DNA from 3 places in the Pseudoalteromonas sp. MT33b genome. Region 1 is predicted to be linked to each of the others. Evidence: predicted binding sites of a transcription regulator. Region 1 holds the regulator's gene; each other region holds the start of a gene.

Region 1 (7,166 bases):
AGAAAAAATAGCGTGTGTTGCTAATGTACTAAAATTAGTGCTAAAAACCTACCAACAAATACTGAACGTTTGATGACTTGTTTATTTTTTTAGCTAAAGATGAATTTAAAGCTTGTCGAGAGGCTGCTTGAGCTATAAAATACGCGACCTATTAATTGTATTAACGACGTATGGTGCCAGACTTCGGGTTTGGAGAGCGATGCGGCCTTAACTAGAGGTTCCTATGAAAGAAGGTATTCACCCTAAGTACGAAGCTATCACTGCAACTTGTTCATGTGGTAACAAATTCGAAACTAGCTCTACTTTATGTAAAGACATCCACTTAGACGTATGTTCTGAGTGTCACCCGTTTTACACTGGTAAGCAAAAGATTTTAGACACTGGCGGCCGTGTTGATCGTTTCAACAAGCGCTTCGGTGCACTTAGCAGCAAGAAGTAATATCTGCTGTTTAGTTGAAAGAAGCACCCTTTGGGTGCTTTTTTTATGCCTGAAATTCAGACCCATTCTTTTTTATATCCCATGCCTACACGCTTTATGTGCATAACTATTTCTGCTTGTTATGCCCAATATATCGCTAATAATGCAGACAAATAGTGATCCCTTCGCTATATTTTGAATGATATAAATGATTCCAAAAGTTGTAAAAAGTAACAATTTATATGAACTTCACCTATAAATGCTGTTAAGTTCGTTAAAGTTGCTCATTTTGCTAAGTTTCGGTTATTTGCTGTGTTCGTGCCTATAAAATACAAAAACAGGTGCTTAAATGGCCACAAATAGATGAATTTTTATCTGTTGTGAATTAAAACTATGTGCAGAAATTGTTGGGAAATCCTTTAAAATTAAGCGATATAGCATATAACAGGATAGACCTGATAATACTTGGAATTTTTATATATTACAGGTATCGTACAGATGCAAGCCCTCTCACTTTTTAACTTATTGCAGGATACTATCGCGTTATGTCAGATTTTCGTGAACAAGCATTACATTACCACGCTCACCCCGTTCCAGGTAAAATTAGTGTAGAACTAACTAAACCAGCAGAAACGGTTAATGATCTCGCTCTAGCATATAGTCCAGGTGTCGCAGAGCCCGTCCGTGAGATAGCAGCCGATCCAGCAAATGCCTATAAATACACCGGCAAAGGTAATATGGTTGCGGTTATTTCAAACGGTACCGCAATTTTAGGCTTAGGCAATTTAGGTCCGCTTGCATCAAAACCTGTGATGGAAGGTAAAGCACTTTTATTTAAACGCTTTGCAGGTTTAGACTCGATAGATATCGAAGTAAAACACCGCACGACAGAAGACTTCATTAATACTGTTGCAAATATTGCCGATACGTTTGGTGGTATCAACCTAGAAGATATTAAAGCGCCAGAGTGTTTCGAAATTGAAAAAGCGCTTATTGAGCGTTGTAGCATCCCTGTTTTCCACGATGACCAACATGGTACTGCAATCGTAACAGCAGCAGGCATGCTAAATGCGCTTGAAGTACAGGGTAAAGATATCGAAGACGCGATTATCGTGTGTTTAGGTGCCGGTGCAGCAGCGGTTGCATGTATGGAACTACTTATTAAATGTGGTGCATTGCGTGAGCACATTTATATGCTTGACCGCAAAGGCGTGATCCATACACGTCGAGATGACTTAAACGAGTATAAATTGCTATTTGCTAACAATACCGATAAGCGCACTTTGCAAGATGTGATAGCCGATGCTGATGTATTTGTTGGTGTATCTGGCCCTAACTTATTAACCGCTGAAGATTTAAAACTGATGGCAGATAAGCCGGTGGTTTTTGCATGTTCAAACCCTGATCCAGAAATCGCGCCAGCTGTTGCACACGGTGCACGTAATGATTTAATTATGGCAACAGGGCGTTCTGATTACCCTAATCAGGTTAATAATGTATTGTGTTTCCCATTCATTTTCCGCGGTGCGCTTGATGTGCGTGCGACATCAATCAATGATGAAATGAAAATTGCAGCGGTGCATGCTATTCGTAGTATTGCGAAAGAGCCTGTGCCTAACGAAGTGCTTAAGGCGTCGGGTGTTGATTCACTTGAGTTTGGTGCTGAGTACATTATTCCAAAACCAATGGACCCACGCTTATTACCACGTATTGCACGTGCTGTTGCAGAAGCAGCCGTTGAGTCTGGTGTGGCGCAAATTGACATGCCAGAAAACTACATGCGTTAAATAATTAGGTACCTATTCGTTTGATTAAGCGGGTAGGTATAACTAACTGCAAATAAAAAACTCAGCCAAGGCTGAGTTTTTTTATGTCTGAGAAATCGGCTACGATCCGGTGGCCGAAATATTTACTCTGAATCAAGTACGGGGATATCTAACCCCATTTCTTGCATAATTCTTTTTACTTCTTCAGGTACTTTTTCAGGGTTATCTTTACGAAGGTCGTCATCATTCGGTAATGGTTGACCTGTAAAAGCGTGTAAAAAGGCTTCGCACAGTAGCTCACTGTTAGTGGCATGACGAAGATTATTAATCTGACGACGCGTGCGCTCATCAGTTAATACTTTTAATACGTTCAGCGGAATTGATACGGTAATTTTTTTTACTTGCTCTGATTTTTTACCGTGTTCTGCATATGGGTGAATGTATTCACCGTTCCATTTAGCCATAAGTTGTTTCGTTGCCTCGGTTGTCAGTTGTTTACGCCTTATCCACAGCGCAAGATGCGGAAATTCTATCGCTTTAAAAAAGATAGTCAAATACTAGTTATTTAGCCATCTAGTCGTGTAAATGTATAAACTTCTATGTAATGGCGATAAATGCTTTGACTTCTCATATTTGATCATCTAACCTTTTAGACGTCTAAACATCCAATTCTAAGTAGGTGATGAAATGAGTGAAAAAAATAAAGCGACGATTGCTGTTCGTCATGGCATTGAAGCCGATAAACACCACGGTGCAGTCGTTCCACCAATTTACTTATCAACCACTTATTCGTTCGCTGATTTTGATACTAAGCGCCAATATGACTATGGCCGCAGTGGTAACCCTAACCGTGATATTTTAGCCGAAACACTCGCTGAACTAGAGGGCGGAGCTAAAGGCATTATTACTGCGACAGGCATGGCGGCTGTTCACTTAACGACACAGCTTTTGAATAGCGATGATACCTTGGTTATTCCACATGACTGTTACGGCGGTAGCTATCGTTTATTTACCTCATTAGAGAAGCGCGGTTTACTGAAACTAAAAGTGCTTGATTTAACAAAAGCTGAAAATCACCAAGAAATCTTAGCGATAAAACCTAAACTGATCTGGATTGAAACACCCAGTAACCCCATTTTACGCCTAACAGATATTAAAGCGATTACCGCCATTGCTAAACAATCCGGTGCACTTGTTGCGGCTGATAACACGTTTTTATCGCCGGCCTTGCAAAACCCGATTGAGTTTGGTGTTGATATAGTCGTGCATTCAACGACTAAATACATTAACGGTCACTCTGATGTGGTTGGCGGTGCTGTTATTGCAGCAACGCAAGAGTTGGGTGATGAACTGGCTTGGTGGGCAAATAATATTGGTATTACGGGTGCACCGTTTGATAGTTATCTTACTCTGCGTGGTTTACGCACTTTAAATGTGCGTTTAAAACAGCACCAAGAGAATGCGTTTGCAATTGCAGAATATTTAGAAGATTCACCGTTTGTGAGCCAAGTATATTATCCCGGTCTCGCTTCTCATCCTCAGCATGCGCTCGCTAAAGCACAGCAACGCGGTTTTGGTGGCATGGTGAGTTTTGATATTAAAGGCGACATTAATGATGCTGCGGCTTTTCTAACAGGCCTTAAAGAGTTTAGCTTAGCCGAATCATTGGGGGGCGTTGAGAGTTTAATTTGTCACCCTGCGACCATGACTCATGCTGGAATGGAGGCAAAAGCTCGCTTAGAAGCAGGGGTGGGTGATACGTTAATTCGTATCTCTGTTGGCATTGAGGATGTAAAAGATTTAATTGCCGATTTAGACCGTGTTTTCAATTTAGTTAAACCAGGTCAGGGGCAGCAAGCCACTCAGAGCAACGCGAAGCAAACGCACACGCAAGCCAATACGCAACAAAGCAGCACTTTTAAGTTAACGCCAGCACATACGGCATTGTGGTAGAAAAATGGTAAATATTGTTCATAAATTTGGTGGCTCAAGCTTAAGCTCTGCAGAGCGTTATCATGCTGTGGCAAATATTGTTTTAGCAAATACGCAGCAAGGTGATTGTGTGGTGGTGTCTGCATCGGGCAAAACAACCGACACCTTGGTAAAACTTTGGCAAAGTTATCAACAGCAAGATAACCAAGCGGTTAGTGATATTTTATTGCTGATTGATAATAATCAGCGCGCCTTAATAGAGCAGCTGTTAGTAGCAAAAAACAAGCAGCAGGCATTGGCACAATTAAAAGATGAGCTGGCGCTATTAAATATACTTATTGCTAAACAGCAACTACAAGAAGCCGTGTTGCTAGCACATGGAGAAGTATGGTCTGCGCGTTTATTAGCGGGCTATCTAAATCAGCTGGGTGTGGCAGCACAGGATGTGGATGCACGGCAGTTATTTACATTAAATGATGGCCAACTATTGCATCAAAAGAATCAACAGCAATGCACCGATGCGATCAGTAAAGTAAAGATCAATGTGGTGACAGGCTTTATCGCTGCAGATTGTCAGGGTAAGACGGTAACACTGGGTCGTAATGGCAGTGACTACAGTGCGACCTTGTTAGCAAGCTATACCTTTGCCAAGCAAGTGTCTATTTGGACTGATACCCAAGGTGTATTCAGTACAGACCCTCGTAAGGTGAAAAACGCCGTTAAATACGCAAAAGTGTGCCGAGAGCAAGCTAATTTATTGGCTCGCTTAGGTAACCCTGTTTTACATGCAAAAACCTTATCACCGCTTAAAGACAGCGACATTAAACTTGTTGTAAGAAGTAGCTTTGATTGTGATGCCAGCCCAACTGAGGTTGTAAAAGAAGGGTATAGCAAGGCGAAGCGTTTTATTACGACCTTAGATAATATCGATTTACTGCGTGTTGATACGCTAAGCACAGGTGAAGTGGGGGAGCTGAGTCAGCTAATTCAGCACAGTTTGCATCATTTTGTGAAAGAAGGTGATACCTATTTGCTGGTACCAGGGCACAGTACTCATCAAGTGGTGAGTCACCTTGCTGGGCGGGCTAATATTGTTGAATCTAATTTAAGCGGCTGCGCGGTTGTGGCACCAAGTAGCGATGTGAGCCAGTTAGCTGAACAAGCAATTTCGCTCCTTAAAGAGCAAAGTATTCATCCACGCTTTGTACAACAAGATCAGCAGTATGTGTTGCTACTAAACGATCAAGCTATAGACAGCGATGTACTGACCCTGTTGCATGATAAATTGGTCAACAAGGGTCAAGAACTGGCTATTATCGTGGCTGGGCTGGGTAATGTTGGTGAAGTCTTTCTATCACAGTTACAGGCTCAGTTTGTTAGGTTATCAGCTCATTACCAGATTAAAGTCGTGGCATTATTACGCTCAAAACAAATGCTATTTAGTGCCAGTGGCTTGAACACAGAAACGTGGCAAGCGCAGTGGCAAAGTGAAGCCCAACACTACGATAAAGAAACACTGCTAACACGTATTAGCGAACTTGATTACGAACACAAAGTGGTGATTGATATCACCGCCAGTGAAGCGTTTAGCCAATTATACCCAGCACTCGTTGAGCTTAATTGTCATTTAATTAGTGCCAATAAATATGCAGGCACAGCGGCAAATGATTGGTATCAAACATTGCGCTCTAATTTAGCTGAGCGTAATTTGTTGTGGCGTTATAACACCAGTGTAGGGGCCGGCTTACCAATTAACTTTGCATTGGCAGACTTACAAAATAGTGGTGATAGTATTCATCGTATAGAAGGGGTTTTTTCGGGGACGCTGTCGTGGTTGTGCAGTTGCTATGATGGTAACGTTCCGTTTACTGAACTTGTGCTACAAGCGCAGCAAATGGGCTACACCGAACCTGACCCGCGTGAAGATTTATCTGGCCGAGATATGCAGCGCAAGTTACTTATTTTAGCCCGCGATTTAGGGTTAGATTTAGAGCTTGATGACATTGCATTAACGCCATTGATGCCTGAAGAACTGGCAACAGGAAGTTGGCAAGACTTCCTTGCGAACAGGCATTTGCTTGATGCATTCATCGAAGAAAAGGCTGCCATTGCACAGGCCGAAAATAAAGTTGTTCGCTACACCGGTGCAATTACGCTCGTTGATGGTAAAGCGAAAGCAGCCGTTGGCTTAGTGAATGTTGCACACGATGATGTATTAGCTAGCTTAAAGCCGGGTGATAATATTTTTGTGATTAATTCGCAGTGGTACACAGACAACGCGCTCGTCATTCAAGGCCCTGGTGCAGGAAAAGAAGTGACTGCTGCGGGAGTTCATTCAGACCTTTACTGGTTAGTGAATAACTTAAAATAATTTTGCTGATCTTAGTTTAAATAGCTAAGCAAAAAGCGCCCAATGGGCGCTTTTTTATTAGTCTAATAAAGGTGTTAAAGACTGTTTAGAACAGCTCTTCCTCTGTAGAAAGTGACTCTTCAAACACATTAGTCGGTTGCTCAAGGACATACTTCGTCGGAGCGGTGCCTTTAATAAAGTACTCAAAGCGACTGGTGTAATCATTTTTATGGCTCAGTAACCCTGTTGCTAAATCAATGCGCACAGACACTAAGCCTTCTGGAAACTCAATCGGTGCCTCAGGCATACCATCTAAAGCAACTCGCATAAAATCAACCCAAGCTGGTTGAGCCGTTTTTGCGCCTGATTCAGCCCCTGATATTTGTGACTTATCAAGGTTACTGTTGTAGGTTGAACGACCCAGTGGGTTGCCTGGGTTATCAAAGCCAACCCACACAGAGGTCAGTACATTGCGATTAAAACCACTAAACCATGTATCAACAGAGTCATTCGTGGTTCCGGTTTTACCTGCTAGATCACGGCGATCAAGCGCTTGTGCACGCCAGCCAGTACCACTCCAACCTGTTTTATGTGCCCAGCTTCCGCCACCCCAAATTGCGCTGTGCATTGCTTGCGAAATTAAGAAAGCATTTTGTTTTGAGATGATACGAGGCGCGCAGCGAGGCTGAGCATTGTGTTC
Region 2 (7,166 bases), 1.2 Mb from region 1:
AAGTCATCAATCATCAAGAACCTGAATTTTACTTAGAGTACCCTTGTCATAGCGACATCGAAAAACGCTGGTTTATGATGCGTGCTGTGCCACTGGAGTATAATGCGCAGCGTTTCGTGGTGATTAGTCATTTAAACATCACTGAACGAAAACTTGCTGAACAGCAAGTTCAAGAGTTAGCGCACATTGATGGTCTGACACAAATTGCTAATCGACGTCATTTTGATGACTTTTATGAGCAAGAGTGGAGCCGCTGCATGCGACTCAAACTTCCCATATCGCTGGCGATGATTGATTTAGATAACTTCAAACTTCTCAATGATAACTTTGGCCATGTCGTTGGTGACACTTGCCTAAAAGAAGTCGCAAAAATACTGCCCGACTTCGCGCGTAGACCTGGCGATTTATGTGCAAGATACGGTGGCGAAGAATTTATATTAGTGTTGGGAAATACTCACTGTTTACAGGCTCAAATGCTATTAACGCGTTTTATGGCCGAGCTTACAGCATTAAAGCTCCCCGAACTGGCTGGCCACCCTTTAACAGTCAGTATTGGTTTGGCAACACTTGTGCCAAACGTCGCTGATAATGCCATGCAATTGATCGAAATGGCTGATAATGCACTTTATCAAGCGAAGGATACTGGCCGCAACAAACTTGTTGTTGCTGATCACTACCCGCAAACAAATAAAGAAGAGTGCCCCTAAAGGAGCACTCTATTGTGTGTTATTGAAACACCTTTTCTACATCAACGACTGATATATTTTTCGCTGGAATAGCGAGCTTATAATCAGCAATCACGTTGTCTTCCGCGACAAGTCCTGCTGGTTTTTCTGCGTTATAAACCATAGGCGATGTTTGCTCTGACGCTAAGCGCTTTTGCATGTCTTTACCGTCACCTGTAATAAACACATAGTGAATATTGTCGGTTTGCAGATTCTCGCGAATAACACGGTTCACATCCTCAAGTGTTAGCTTTTCAAGCTTGCCACGTACATAGTCAACAAAGCTCTCTGTATTATAAAACTCACTATCTAGCGCGTAGCCTAGTTGGCGGTCTTGGCTTGCAACCATTTGTGGCACAAAGTTAATTAAGAAGTTGCGCGTTGCTTCAAAATCTTCTTTGCTGATGCCGTTTTTAATAAGCTTATCTAACTCGAATAACGCGGTACGGGTTGCAAAGTGCGCATCGTTATTAGAGCGCAATGGACGCAGCCATACTTGGAAAATTTGCTCAGAGCGGCCTAAGTTCGCATCAGGCTTAGTTTGGAACATACCACGTGGGAAGTATTCAATGTACGCATAGTCACCATAGTTCATACCACGGGTTTGACGAATACGCTGATACAAGAAGCTATTCGAACTTCTGTGCTCGCCAAAGTATGAACGCACTAGCCATAATGCAGTCCAATCTTCACTACTACGAATCGTCTCTATTGGGAAACCAAACGACACGGCTGTTGATTGCGCCGACTTTTCAACAATGGTGGCATGGTGACCACTCAGTGCTGGCGCATCGGGAATTACTAAACGGCTTTCTTTGCCTTCTGGCAGCGATGTTAAATCTTTTAGCATCGCCGATTTTACATCGCTTGGAATCGCACCAATTAAACCTACGGTTAGTTTTGATTGTGTGAATTGCTTGTCGTAAAACGCTTTTACATCATCAAGCGTCAATGCTTCCAGATCAGATAAGTCACCATAGTTATAGCTTTCGTATGGGTGGCCTTTATACAGTTGATGATAAAGCACTTCTTTACCGAGCTCTTCATCGTTTGATGCTTTAAGCCCCGCTTTAATGCTATCGATAAGCTCTTTTTTCAGGCGTTTGAAGTCATCTTCTCTAAAACCTGGGTTGAGTAATTGTTCACTCACAAGCGCATACCACTGTGCCGCATTGTCTTTGTGTACACGACCGCGCAACGAAATCATCTCTTTATCGATTTGATACCCAAAGCTACCCGCGAGTGGGTATAACGCTTTTTGAATGTCTTTATAGCTCATCGTTTCTGAGCCACCTTTCGCAAGCATGGCTGCCGTTAATGCGGCGACGCCTTTTTTACCTGCTGGATCGGCCGCGGCACCGGTATTAAATAACCAGTTAACATCAACCAATGGTGAACTGTTGGTTTTATCGAGCACTTTAAAATGACGCTCTGTTGGCGCTTGTTCTGTACTTGCAACGGCTGCGTTTAGGTCAACTTCTTGCTCAAATCCTGCCACGTTATCTAAAGCCGACATCGTCACTGTAGTACGGCTTGAATCAACAAAGTATTTATTCGCTATCGCTTTAATGTCTTCTGGGGTGATGCTATCGGCAGTCGCATAGAGCTGATTGATTACCTCTGGATCACGCTCAAAATGCATGTAGCTTGCAAGTGTCGAGGCGATTGATTGCGATGAATCAAGCCCATTGATAAAGCTGTATTTTAAATTTGATTTTAAGTCTGCCAGTTTTTGGGCATCAACAAGCTCAGTGCGTGCTTGTACATATGTGCGGTTAATGGCATCACGTGCTTTTGCAAGATCGGCTTCGTTTTCTACTTTTACAAAGACATGCAATAACCCCGGATCTTTTGTATCAGGATTATAAGTGAACATTTGACTCGCGATTTGCTTATCAACCACCAATTCTTGATAAAGCGCTGAGTTATTTGAGAAATAAAGCTGTGAGATTAAATCAAGTGCGGCGCGATCTTTTTGCGTTGGATCCCACGCAGTGCCTTTATACGATACGAGTAACCAATGGCCTGGTAAACCGTCATTTTGCTCATGAATATATTTTGGCGCTTGTTGCTTTGGCTCTACTGGAATATCGGCTTGGTAATCACCTTTTTTCCAGTTACCCCAATGTTTTTTCACCATTGCCATGGTTTCTTGAGGGTCGACATCACCAACAATGACCAACGATACATATTCTGGTTTATAAAATTTTGCGAAAAACTCTTTCCCGTAAGCCATTTGATCTGGCATGGCTTCAATGTCTTCAAAAAAGCCCATCGTGGTGTGTTTATAAGTATGTTTCTCAAATGCTTCGTTACGCACTGCTGAAAGCAATTTACGAATTGGACTGGCATTATTTTTTAAGTACTCACCTTTCACTGTTAAGGCTTCTGTACGGAACTGTTCTTCGCTGTACGTGAGGTTTTGAAAGATATCAGCTTCAATTTCAAGCACTTTATCAAGGTGCTCTTTTGAGAAATTTAAATGATAGTTGGTGTAATCATTAGTAGTATACGCGCGGTTATCAACACCCGAATTTTTTAAAATATCTGAATACACATCTTGTGGGAATTTTTCTGAGCCTTTAAACATCATGTGCTCAAAAAAGTGAGCAAAGCCCGTTTTGCCTTCTTCTACTTCGTTACGAGAGCCTACCGACACGGGAATTTGTAATGAAACAACATCGGGGTAATCCGTTTTTACCACCATGACACGAAGACCGTTTTCTAGTTCTTCTAAAACGTAATCTTGGCTAAATACACGGTTATCTTCTTGGCTGACAACCTGTTCTATTTCGACTTCTTTAACCATATTTGATTGTGAATTCGTCGCACACCCGCTAAGAGCAAGCGTTACAGCAACACTGGTCGCTAATAATCTAAATGTCATAATGATCCTTTAATTTTACTTGTTAGTTATTTTTCTCATAATCAGTTGTGTTTGATTATGCATGAAAGTACTGGAAAATATGAGGGTCAAGGGCACAATTAATGTAAACAGGTGTGTCAATTTAAGATAACACCTCACCAGCAACTTGAATTAAATTCATGCTCATTGAAAAACTTTCAACAGAAAAATCTATCTAGACGTCTAAATGGCTGCTATATTATTTCCCATAGACGCAGGCACGAGCTGGAATGAGGATTATGGCTTTATCACTACAAGAGAAAATTGAAGACACCAATCAGGGTGTATACCTGATTGGTACCACACCGCCTAAATCAGGCACTGATAAAGCCATGCTTGAAACCATTGCACAAAAATTATTGGGTCGCCTTCATGAAATTGAATACGATGGTGTCATTATCTACGACATTCAAGATGAAAGCAGCCGTACAGAAAAGCCGCGTCCGTTTCCATTTAAAGAAACCGTAGACCCACGTGAGTACAGCCATTTGTTGCGTAGCCTTTCTCATTTAGATGTTATTACCTACAAAAGTGTTGCCCAGCGCGGTGAAGCTGAATTTACCGATTGGCTACACGAAACACGTAATGAGTTTGATTTAAAAAACCTAGTCTTGGTAGGTAGCCCATCTTCGCATGGCGATATCAAACTAAGTTTACCGGATGCTTATAACACCCTTGCTAAGCAAGACAATGATGTGTTTCTTGGCGGTGTGACTATTGCTGAACGCCATGCAAGCAAACGTAACGAGCATGACCGTCTATTAGAAAAAACAGAGCAAGGTTGTAAGTTTTTTATTTCACAAGCCGTGTACAACGCACAAGCAACCATTGATTTAATCACTAGCTATGCACGTAGCTGCAAAGCGTTAGGCATCGCACCTAAGCGTATAATTTTAACGTTTACACCCTGTGGTGGTGAGAAAACGTTAGATTTTATGGAGTGGCTGGGTATCTCTGTACCGGAGGCAACAAAATGGCGCATGCTTGATTCTGCAAATCCATTGAGTGAGTCAGTACGCATTTGCCGTGAGAATCTTGACCTCATATTACAAAGCTGCGCACATTTAGCGGTGCCACTTGGTTTAAATATTGAGAGCTTAACAAACCGTAAAGAAGAAATTGATGCGTCAATTAATCTTTACCGCTTACTTAAAGCAACCATGGAATTAAACCTAGCTGAAAAACAAATCGCTTAAATAATGTGCGCATTTATACCAATACGTTTAATTAACAGCGATTTTAAAACAAGAAAACGTGGTCGCTAGCAAAGAAATGCGGATAAGCATGACAGTTCATTAAACGCTTTTGTTCACCAAGCTAATGTACACACGACTTTATGCTATTAGCGTGTTGATTAGTGCTAATTTAGGCTCCCTTAAATTAGCACTGATACAGCTTAATCTATCGGCGCCTAGGATTTTTTTGCCCTAATATACGTTTTTTGTCACGAGAGCGTCGTGCCTTATTCGTGTTTTTTCGGACTTGTTTTGGCTCTTTTGTTAAATCAGGCTCGTACCCTGGCAGCCATTGTGGTGTTAAGCGTGTATCTAATAAAACATCAATTTCATCCAGTAACCATTGCTCATCAATACTCACCAATGACATGGCCAACCCTGTTTCACCCGCTCGTCCTGTCCGCCCTATACGGTGAACATAGTCCTCTGCAACATAGGGTAGTTCGTAGTTAATCACATACTTTAATGAGGCGATATCAAGGCCACGCGCCGCAACATCTGTAGCGACAAGTACTCGAGTGACACCCGTCTTAAAATTTTGCAGCGCTTTGTCTCGCGCCCCCTGGCTTTTATCGCCGTGAATAGACTCCGTTTTTAAGCCGTCCTTACACATTTCTTTTGCCAGACTATCGGCCGTTTGTTTAGTGCGGGTGAATATAAGTACTTGTTGCCAATTTTTCATGCCGATCATATGTGAAACGAGTTCGCGTTTACGATCCTCATCAACCGCATACACAATCTGCTCAACTTCAACAGCAGCCGAATTGCGTTTATCAACCTCAACTAACTTAGGATCATTCAACAACTGTTTACTTAGCTCAAAAATGCTGTCATCAAATGTGGCTGAAAAGAGTAAGGTTTGGCGCTGTTTTGGAACATGACGAAGAATACGCTTTATTTCATCAATGAACCCCATATCAAGCATACGATCTGCTTCATCAAAAACAAGGGCACTAATGGCAGATAATTTAATGCTCCCTTTGATCACATGATCAAGTAATCGTCCCGGTGTAGCCACCACAACTTGCGCACCTTTAATGGCTTTAATTTGTGGGCCAATACTGGCGCCGCCATAAGCAAGCGCAGCTTTAATAGGTGTATTAGCTGCATAACGCTCAACACTGGCAAATACTTGCTGTGCAAGCTCTCGCGTTGGTGTCAGGATTAAAACTTTTACAGCCTCGGGCAGCGGCTCTTCACGCAATAAGTTATTAAGCAATGGTAAAACAAAGGCAGCTGTTTTACCCGTGCCTGTTTGTGCACTTCCCATAACATCAACCCCGGCTAAAATAAGCGGGATAGTTTGGCTTTGAATAGCCGTTGGGGTGTGATAATTCTCTGCTTGCAATGCTGAAAGGAGTTCAGGCGCAAGGTTTAACTCTGAAAAGCTGGTTACTGACATGATAGGGTGCACAATTACTGTAAAACGTCTATTGTACGCGCAACACTAAAAACAAAAAAGGCGCCTTAGCGCCTTTTCTTACAAGCGTTGCCGTTATGCAGGTTTAAGTGTTTCTTTGCGTTGATTATAAAACGCAATCAGATCATCCACGGTTGCTTGGCAGTATTCACGAATACCTGACACCACCATGTGCTTTTCGCCTGACCCGACTTTTTCACCTTTTTCTAATAAATCGAAACGTAAGGTGATTTTTCCTCGCTTACCTGTATAAGTGAAATCAGGCTCCGCGAATTGCAGCGCTGGTGACGTAATATCAAGTCGGTCTAAATTAATGAGCATTGACTCATAGATAACCATAGGTCGTGCTGGATTGATCATTACATCTTGCTTACCCATTAATGGAATGATCACATGCGGGAAAGTGGTACCAGAAAACTCAACGTAGTTTTTAATTAAGCTATTGATCAAATCTGGACATTGACTGACCGCACCCTCACGTTTCACTTTAAGCATTACTTTATCGCCATCAGTGATATCAAATTCATCGGCGCCTTCTGGAAAAGAGAGCTTTGATGTCTCATCAACCATACCAGCAAAAGTGAATTCCATCTTTTCGCTGATCCCGTAACGGCTGAGTACAAGCGAAAAAAGTAAATCGCCAGGTACACAAAACTTTTTGGCATCTTTGTCGTGTAACGGATTAAAGTCATCTGCCACGGACTTAGCAAAACGACAGCCTTGCTCACGAGTAATAGAGACGTAATCAGCATGTTGCTGATAAAATGGACTTAACATAATTGTTCACTGCTTAAACTGCTTATAACCTGCCTATACTACCAGAAAAATTTATAGGAGAGGTCGAATCTGTTAAATATATGTCACACGCTCAGCGAGAGTTT
Region 3 (7,166 bases), 1.1 Mb from region 1:
AGTCCATGCCTTGACCGTGTTAAGCGCTTAGAGCAAGAGGGCTACATTGAGGGGTATTATGCAAAGTTAAGCGAAGCCAAGCTTAATCAAAGTTTGTTGGCTCATGTGCAAGTGTCGTTAGTGACCTCAAATACCTCAGTGTTTAAGGTGTTCAGAGAATATATTTTAAATATTCCACAAGTGGTCGAGTGCGACATGGTGGCAGGCGGATACGATTACCTATTAAAAGTGCGAGTCTCTGATATGGACGAATATCGCCAAGTTTTGGGTGATTTGGTCGATATTCCCGGTGTTGGTACGCACCACACCTATATGGTGATCGAAAAGATAAAACAAGATAGCGGTTTAAGATTCGATATCTAAACAAAAAAAGCACCAAACGGTGCTTTTTTTATGAAGATTTTTTGCTGGGTTATACCCACTCGCTTAATTAATCCCTAAAAATGATTAACTATTATTGCGGGTTGCTATTATTACGCCCAACCATCATAACGTTTACGGCGTGAAAGCATAATCGTTAAAATAATACCAAGTAATAAACCAATAAATGCAATAGCGCCGCCGTAAGTTAATAGTTGGCGTTTTTCTTTGGCACTGGCTAATTGTTTCACGTTGCGCTCAGATTCTATGGTACTTTTTAGTTTTTCAATTTGTTCGCTTAGCGCTTGGTTTTGCTCAGTGAGGGTTCTGTTTTGTTCTTGTAATTGCGGTAGTTCAATTTCTGCTTGGCGTAATTGCTCTTGCATCAAGGTCATGTCGTTATTCAGAGCTTGAAATTGCTGATGGATACCGGCGTTTTCGCTGATAAACTTCGTTTCTACCCAGCCTTCGCGGTCTTTGTCGTCGCGAATTTTAAAATAACCATTATCTTCTTCTGATAACAAGGTAATTTGAGTACCTGCATCAACTGACCCCAAAATACGGTAGTTTTTACTCGGGCCTGAATGCATAAAGGTATAGAGGTTGTCGACTATGTATGCGGTGTTTCCGTTGTCGCTTGTAGGCGCTTCTTCTGCATAGCTAATGAAAGTGGCGGCTGATAGGAGCAGCCCAAAAATACACTGTTTTAACATCAATCTACCTTGTTAATGTAACCTTGCCCAAAAATGGTCAAATTTTTAAATACGTAATGTATAGAGATAGTAGGGATTTCAACTATTAATAGCAAGGCTGATATTGTAATCCAAGACAGGGTTTGAGTGTAAAAATCAGGAAAAAGTTTGCATTAAGTAGCTGCTTTGTTTATTTTGAGCACTTATTTATTTTAAATGTACTCCGCAAAACGAATGGATACTGAGATAGAACTGAAGTTTTTGGTGTCAGATGCCGTTGTTCCACTGATCCCCGCATTAATTACTCAATTTGCAAAAACCGTTACAAATAAACCGTCACGCAGCTTACAAAATGCTTACTATGATACGCCAAGTCGTGAGTTACGCGCACTGGATATTGGTTTGCGTACCCGCTGCTGTGATAACCAGTGCGAGCAAACGATTAAACTCGCTGGCGAAGTTGTAGGTGGATTACATCAACGCCCAGAATATAACTTACCTTTAGAGGGTGGTCGCCCAGATTTAATGGCTTTTGATGCCACAATTTGGCCGCATGGCATGCAAGTTAATGCGATTGCCGACAACCTGTATCCTATTTTTAGTACTAACTTTATTCGTCGCACGTGGTTAATCGAAACCAACAGTGGAGCTAAAATTGAGGTTGTACTTGATAAAGGTGAAATTGCAGCGTCAGGTAAAGTTGAGCTGATCTCTGAGCTTGAAGTGGAATTAATTGAAGGCAGTCGCCACGAGTTATTTGCCCTTGCAGATAAACTGGTTAGCGAATGTAATGTGCGTCTTGGGCTATATTCGAAAGCTGCACGAGGTTATGGCTTAGCTGATAACACCCCACTAAAAGCAAGTAAATCGATTGGGTTTGTGCCTCTTAAAAAAGAGGCCACACAAGAACAAGCTTTGGTCGCAGGGATAAATTACGCGATTCGCTTTGTACAAAAGCATGAAGCCTGTTACTTCATCAAGCCGAGCTTAAAAACCTTGAAACGAGTCACTGATGGCATTCGATTAATTCGCCACACCTTTTGGCTGTTCGATGATATTGTTAGTAAGGATGATACAGAGTCATTACGTACTGAGTTAAAGTGGTTGCTGAGTGAGTTGGCGTGGGTAGAAAACGCCATTCAGTTAAAAACCTATACCTCAAAACGTCACGCCTATTATAAAAAAATTAATAGCGCACCAGAGCTAACTCAAGTGATTAACGACCTAAAAGAGCTTCAGCCGAGTATTGACGATGTAAAAGCGTTATTTCACAGCACCCGTTACAACCGTTTGCTGTTGCAATTGACCACCTGGTTGATTGAAAAGCAATGGCGTAAGTCGTGGGGGCAGGCAGAGTTCCAAGCAGCAGAAAAACCAGTAGCAGATATAGCCAAGCGCTTATTTGCAAAAGATTGGCACGATATGCATGAGCTTATTCCTGAACAACAAGCACTGAGTGATAAAGACTATTTATCGTTGCGTACTCGTCTAGAAAACTCTCTGTTAAGTGGTAACTGTTTGGGGGCATTATTTAATAAAGACGACAGAAGCGAGTTTCGTATTCCTTGGTTAGATATTTCGCATGGTATTTACGAGCTCAGTACTCTTGAGTATTTAAAGCAGTTGTGTGCAGGACAAGACGATCAGGAATTAGCAAAGATTCAAACGTGGCTCGAGCAAAAGTCAGAGTTTTTAGTGAGCGCCATGGAACAAAGTCGTCATGCCTCATTCAATACTGATCCCTACTGGTTATAAATCTGTGAATCGTTGGCTATTCATTGGGTTAGCGTGGTTTAGTTGTTCAACTGTCGCGACCCCAATAGAATGGCATACTTACAAGCAGCAAGAAGGTATAAAGGTCACGTATCAAAAACATGACAGTGGCATTATCGAAATTAACGCATCTGTGGTTGTTGAAGATACCAAGGCAGATGACTTTATGGCCTTACTTAGCGACACCGACAACGCGCCAAATTGGCTCGAAAATGTTCAAAGTGTAACCTTAATAGAGCGGCTTAGCCCCGCAGAGACGCTCGTTTATACGCGCTTTAACTCGCCTTGGCCGGTTTCTGATCGTGATTTAGTGAGCTACTCTTGCTATCACACCTTAAGCGATAATAAAACCGAGCTTAAAATTACCAGCCAGCCCCACGTTAAACCCTTGGTAAAAGGGGTGGTGCGTATTAAAGAGCTCACCGCTTATTGGCGCTTAGAGCAATAGCAAAATAACTTACTGATTACCCACCAAGCGTATGCAGACCCAAGCGGTGCTATTCCGCATTGGTTAAGTAATAAAGTATCTTTAAAAAGTGTGTTTAAGTCATTACAAGCATTGCGTGAACAGCTAAAAATGAATGCGTTTTCACGGACAAATCCCCCAAGTGTGCCAGGAAAGTGCTTATCTTAGTAAAGCGAAGATGACATTTTAGGTATTTATGAATATTATCTGCGAAGTTTATTCGTACTAGGAACAGCATGAAAGAACCCAAAATCCCCTTGGTCAATAAACCCAACGGCATTGGTATTGGACGTATTTTAAAAGCCACAAGGTGCTCAATTAAAGGTTTTAAGGCCGCATTTAAAGAAGAGTCAGCTTTTCGCTCAGAAATTTATTTAGGGGTGTGTTTATTACCGTTATCGGTTTTTCTGGCGCAGTCACTGACTCATTGGCTCGTGTTGTTTATTCCGTATTTATTACTGTTGATTGTTGAACTACTCAATTCGGCCATCGAAGCGCTGACTGACAGAGTGGGGATTGAATATCATGTACTGTCTGGGCGCGCAAAGGATATGGCCTCGGCAGCGGTGACCTTGTCATTGGTTATTTTAGCACTGGTTTGGCTGGTGGCGGTGTATGAAAAGATAATGATGTTACTGTAATTAATACCAATCGCAATAATACTTAATCATTTTGAGCGATGAAACCAGTCGCTATCTGCGTTAAAAATATCTGATTTACGACAGCATGGATGCAGGAGGTAGAGCAATGCAGGAGCAATTGCCGAGAACAACTAAATAACTAAATTTTTGCCTTGTTATCAATGCGGTTTTATTGCCTAAAAATAGACCACTTATTTAAGCGCAATGGTATAAAAATTTAGAGTAAAAAATTAAACACAAAAAAAGCGCCAAAATGGCGCTTTTTCAGTCTGTATACCCTATTACAGGCCAGCAGCTGCGCGAAGTGCGTCTGCTTTGTCTGTACGCTCCCAAGGGAACTCTTCACGACCGAAGTGACCATAAGCGGCAGTCGGTTGATAGATAGGACGCTCAAGATCAAGCATTTGGATTAAGCCGTAAGGGCGTAGGTCGAAGTGCTCACGCACTAATTCGATTAGACGTGCTTCTTCTAATTTACCTGTACCAAATGTCTCGATGCTGATAGATGTTGGCTCTGCAACACCGATAGCGTAAGAAACTTGAAGTTCACACTTGTCAGCAAGACCCGCAGCAACCATGTTTTTAGCAACGTAACGTGCCGCGTATGCAGCGCTACGGTCAACTTTTGATGGATCTTTACCTGAGAAAGCACCACCACCGTGACGCGCCATACCACCGTATGTATCAACGATGATTTTACGACCAGTCAGACCACAGTCACCCATTGGGCCACCGATAACGAAACGGCCAGTTGGGTTGATGAAGAATTTCGTTGCGCTAGAGATAAGCTCTGCTGGAAGAACCGGCTTAATGATGGTTTCCATTACCGCTTCTACTAGGTCGTTTTGTGAGATTGAATCACAGTGTTGCGTTGAAAGAACAACAGCATCAATACCTACCGGCTTACCATTTTCATATGCAAATGTTACTTGTGATTTTGCATCTGGGCGTAACCAGTTAAGCTCACCGCTTTTACGAACTTGCGCTTGACGCTGAACTAAACGGTGTGAATACGTGATTGGTGCAGGCATTAAAACGTCTGTTTCGTTACATGCATAACCAAACATTAAACCTTGGTCACCCGCGCCTTGGTCTTCTGGACGTGCACGGTCAACACCTTGGTTGATGTCTGGAGATTGTTTACCGATAGTGTTTAGGATTGCGCACGAGTCAGCATCAAAACCCATGTCTGAATGCGTGTAACCGATTTCACGTACAGTTTTACGTGTAATTTCTTCGATATCAACCCACGCGCTAGTAGTGATTTCACCACCCACCATAACCATACCAGTTTTAACGTAAGTCTCACATGCAACACGGGCATGAGAATCTTGCTCTAAGATAGCATCTAGAACCGCGTCAGAGATTTGGTCCGCGATTTTATCCGGATGACCTTCAGATACAGATTCAGAAGTAAATAAATGTTTTGCCATTGTATTTCTGCTCACAAATATTGCGCTTCACTAACGTCGGTAATAGCGCTAAAAAATTAAGGGGCGTATTTTATCTAAAACAATTATGTTTGCATAGTTATTTTACGCCTAGACGTCTATTTTAAATTACTAATAACATTTCGTTCTTAATAAACAGTGGTAATAGACCCATTTAATACGGATTTTTAATTGCACTGCACCCATACAATAAGTAAGAATGGGGCTTAACAAACAACCAGCGCAAATACATTAAAGGTAGGAGAATTCATGCCATCTCGCAAAGAACTTGCAAATGCTATTCGCGTCTTATCAATGGACGCAGTACAACAGGCCAACTCTGGCCACCCTGGAGCCCCTATGGGCATGGCAGATATCGCAGAAGTACTATGGCGCGATTATCTAAAGCACAACCCGACGAACCCAGAGTGGGCAGACCGTGATCGCTTTATTCTTTCAAATGGCCACGGTTCGATGCTGATTTATTCTCTACTACATTTAAGTGGTTACGACTTACCACTTGAAGAAATTAAAAACTTCCGTCAAATGCATTCAAAAACACCAGGGCATCCAGAGTATGGCTATGCACCAGGTATTGAGACCACTACGGGCCCATTAGGCCAAGGGATCACAAATGCGGTAGGTATGGCAATTGCTGAAAAAGCGCTTGCTGCTCAATTTAACCGTGAAGGCCACGACATCGTTGATCACTTTACCTACGCGTTTATGGGTGATGGCTGTTTAATGGAAGGTATCTCTCACGAAGCCTGTTCATTAGCGGGCACATTAGGCCTGGGTAAACTTGTTGCGTTTTGGGATGACAACGGCATCTCTATCGACGGTGAAGTAGAAGGTTGGTTCAGCGACGACACACCTGCACGTTTTAAAGCATATGGCTGGCACGTAGTGAGTGATGTTGATGGCCATAACCCAGAGGCCATCCGCGCAGCAATCGAAGAAGCACGTAGCATTACCGACAAGCCATCATTAATTTGTTGTAAAACAGTGATTGGTTACGGTTCACCTAATAAGTCGGGTAGTCATGACTGTCATGGTGCTCCACTTGGTCATGATGAGATCAAAGCGGCACGTGAGTTCTTAGGCTGGACAGGCGAAGCATTTGAAATCCCAGCTGATATCTACAGCGAATGGGACGCAAAAGAAAAGGGCCAACAGCTAGAATCAAACTGGGACGAAAAGTTTGCGGCATACGCAAATGCACACCCAGAGCTAGCAGCAGAATTTAAGCGTCGTACAAATGGCGAATTGCCAGCAGATTGGGCTGAAAAGTCACAAGCGTACATCGAAGAGCTGCAAGCAAACCCTGCAAACCCTGCAACACGTAAAGCTTCACAAAATGCACTGAATGCATTTGGTCCATTATTACCAGAGTTTATGGGCGGCTCAGCTGACCTTGCTGGTTCAAATTTAACAATTTGGGATGGTTCAAAAGGCGTAACAGCAGACGACGCAAGCGGTAACTACATCTACTACGGTGTACGTGAGTTTGGTATGTCGGCAATTATGAATGGTATTGCACTGCACAAAGGCTTTATTCCTTACGGCGCAACATTCTTAATGTTTATGGAATACGCGCGTAATGCGGTACGCATGGCTGCATTAATGAAGCAACCAAGCATTTTTGTATACACGCACGATTCAATTGGTCTGGGTGAAGATGGCCCTACGCACCAACCAGTAGAGCAAATTGCAAGCATGCGTTTAACGCCTAACCTTGTTAACTGGCGTCCGTGTGACCAAGTTGAGTCTGCAATTGCATGGCAACAAGCGATTGAGCGTAAAG

What was found. Region 1 encodes MetJ, which represses methionine synthesis genes. Its sites were predicted from a motif close to TAGACGTCTAGACGTCTA; they were not measured.
Region 2: H3302_RS03590 (methylenetetrahydrofolate reductase) is a predicted target of MetJ. The motif match lies at 3,807-3,824, and genes of this name have one in related genera.
Region 3: metK (methionine adenosyltransferase) is a predicted target of MetJ. The motif match lies at 5,467-5,484, and genes of this name have one in related genera.

The regions. Positions count from the first base shown of each region.
Region 1 is NZ_CP059831.1:3,109,865-3,117,030, reverse strand. Features, by position in the region: gene rpmE (50S ribosomal protein L31) at 224-439, shown strand; gene H3302_RS14075 (malic enzyme-like NAD(P)-binding protein) at 964-2,205, shown strand; gene metJ (met regulon transcriptional regulator MetJ) at 2,328-2,648, opposite strand; gene metB (cystathionine gamma-synthase) at 2,872-4,137, shown strand; gene metL (bifunctional aspartate kinase/homoserine dehydrogenase II) at 4,142-6,487, shown strand; gene H3302_RS14055 (penicillin-binding protein 1A) at 6,573-7,166, opposite strand, start outside.
Region 2 is NZ_CP059831.1:765,170-772,335, reverse strand. Features, by position in the region: gene H3302_RS03600 (sensor domain-containing diguanylate cyclase) at 1-707, shown strand, start outside; gene H3302_RS03595 (pitrilysin family protein) at 727-3,612, opposite strand; gene H3302_RS03590 (methylenetetrahydrofolate reductase) at 3,870-4,826, shown strand; gene H3302_RS03585 (DEAD/DEAH box helicase) at 5,032-6,267, opposite strand; gene H3302_RS03580 (DUF3581 domain-containing protein) at 6,361-7,062, opposite strand.
Region 3 is NZ_CP059831.1:652,296-659,461, forward strand. Features, by position in the region: gene H3302_RS03115 (winged helix-turn-helix transcriptional regulator) at 1-363, shown strand, start outside; gene H3302_RS03120 (TIGR04211 family SH3 domain-containing protein) at 474-1,073, opposite strand; gene H3302_RS03125 (CYTH and CHAD domain-containing protein) at 1,287-2,807, shown strand; gene H3302_RS03130 (START domain-containing protein) at 2,773-3,273, shown strand; gene H3302_RS03135 (diacylglycerol kinase) at 3,528-3,932, shown strand; gene metK (methionine adenosyltransferase) at 4,214-5,365, opposite strand; gene tkt (transketolase) at 5,633-7,166, shown strand, end outside.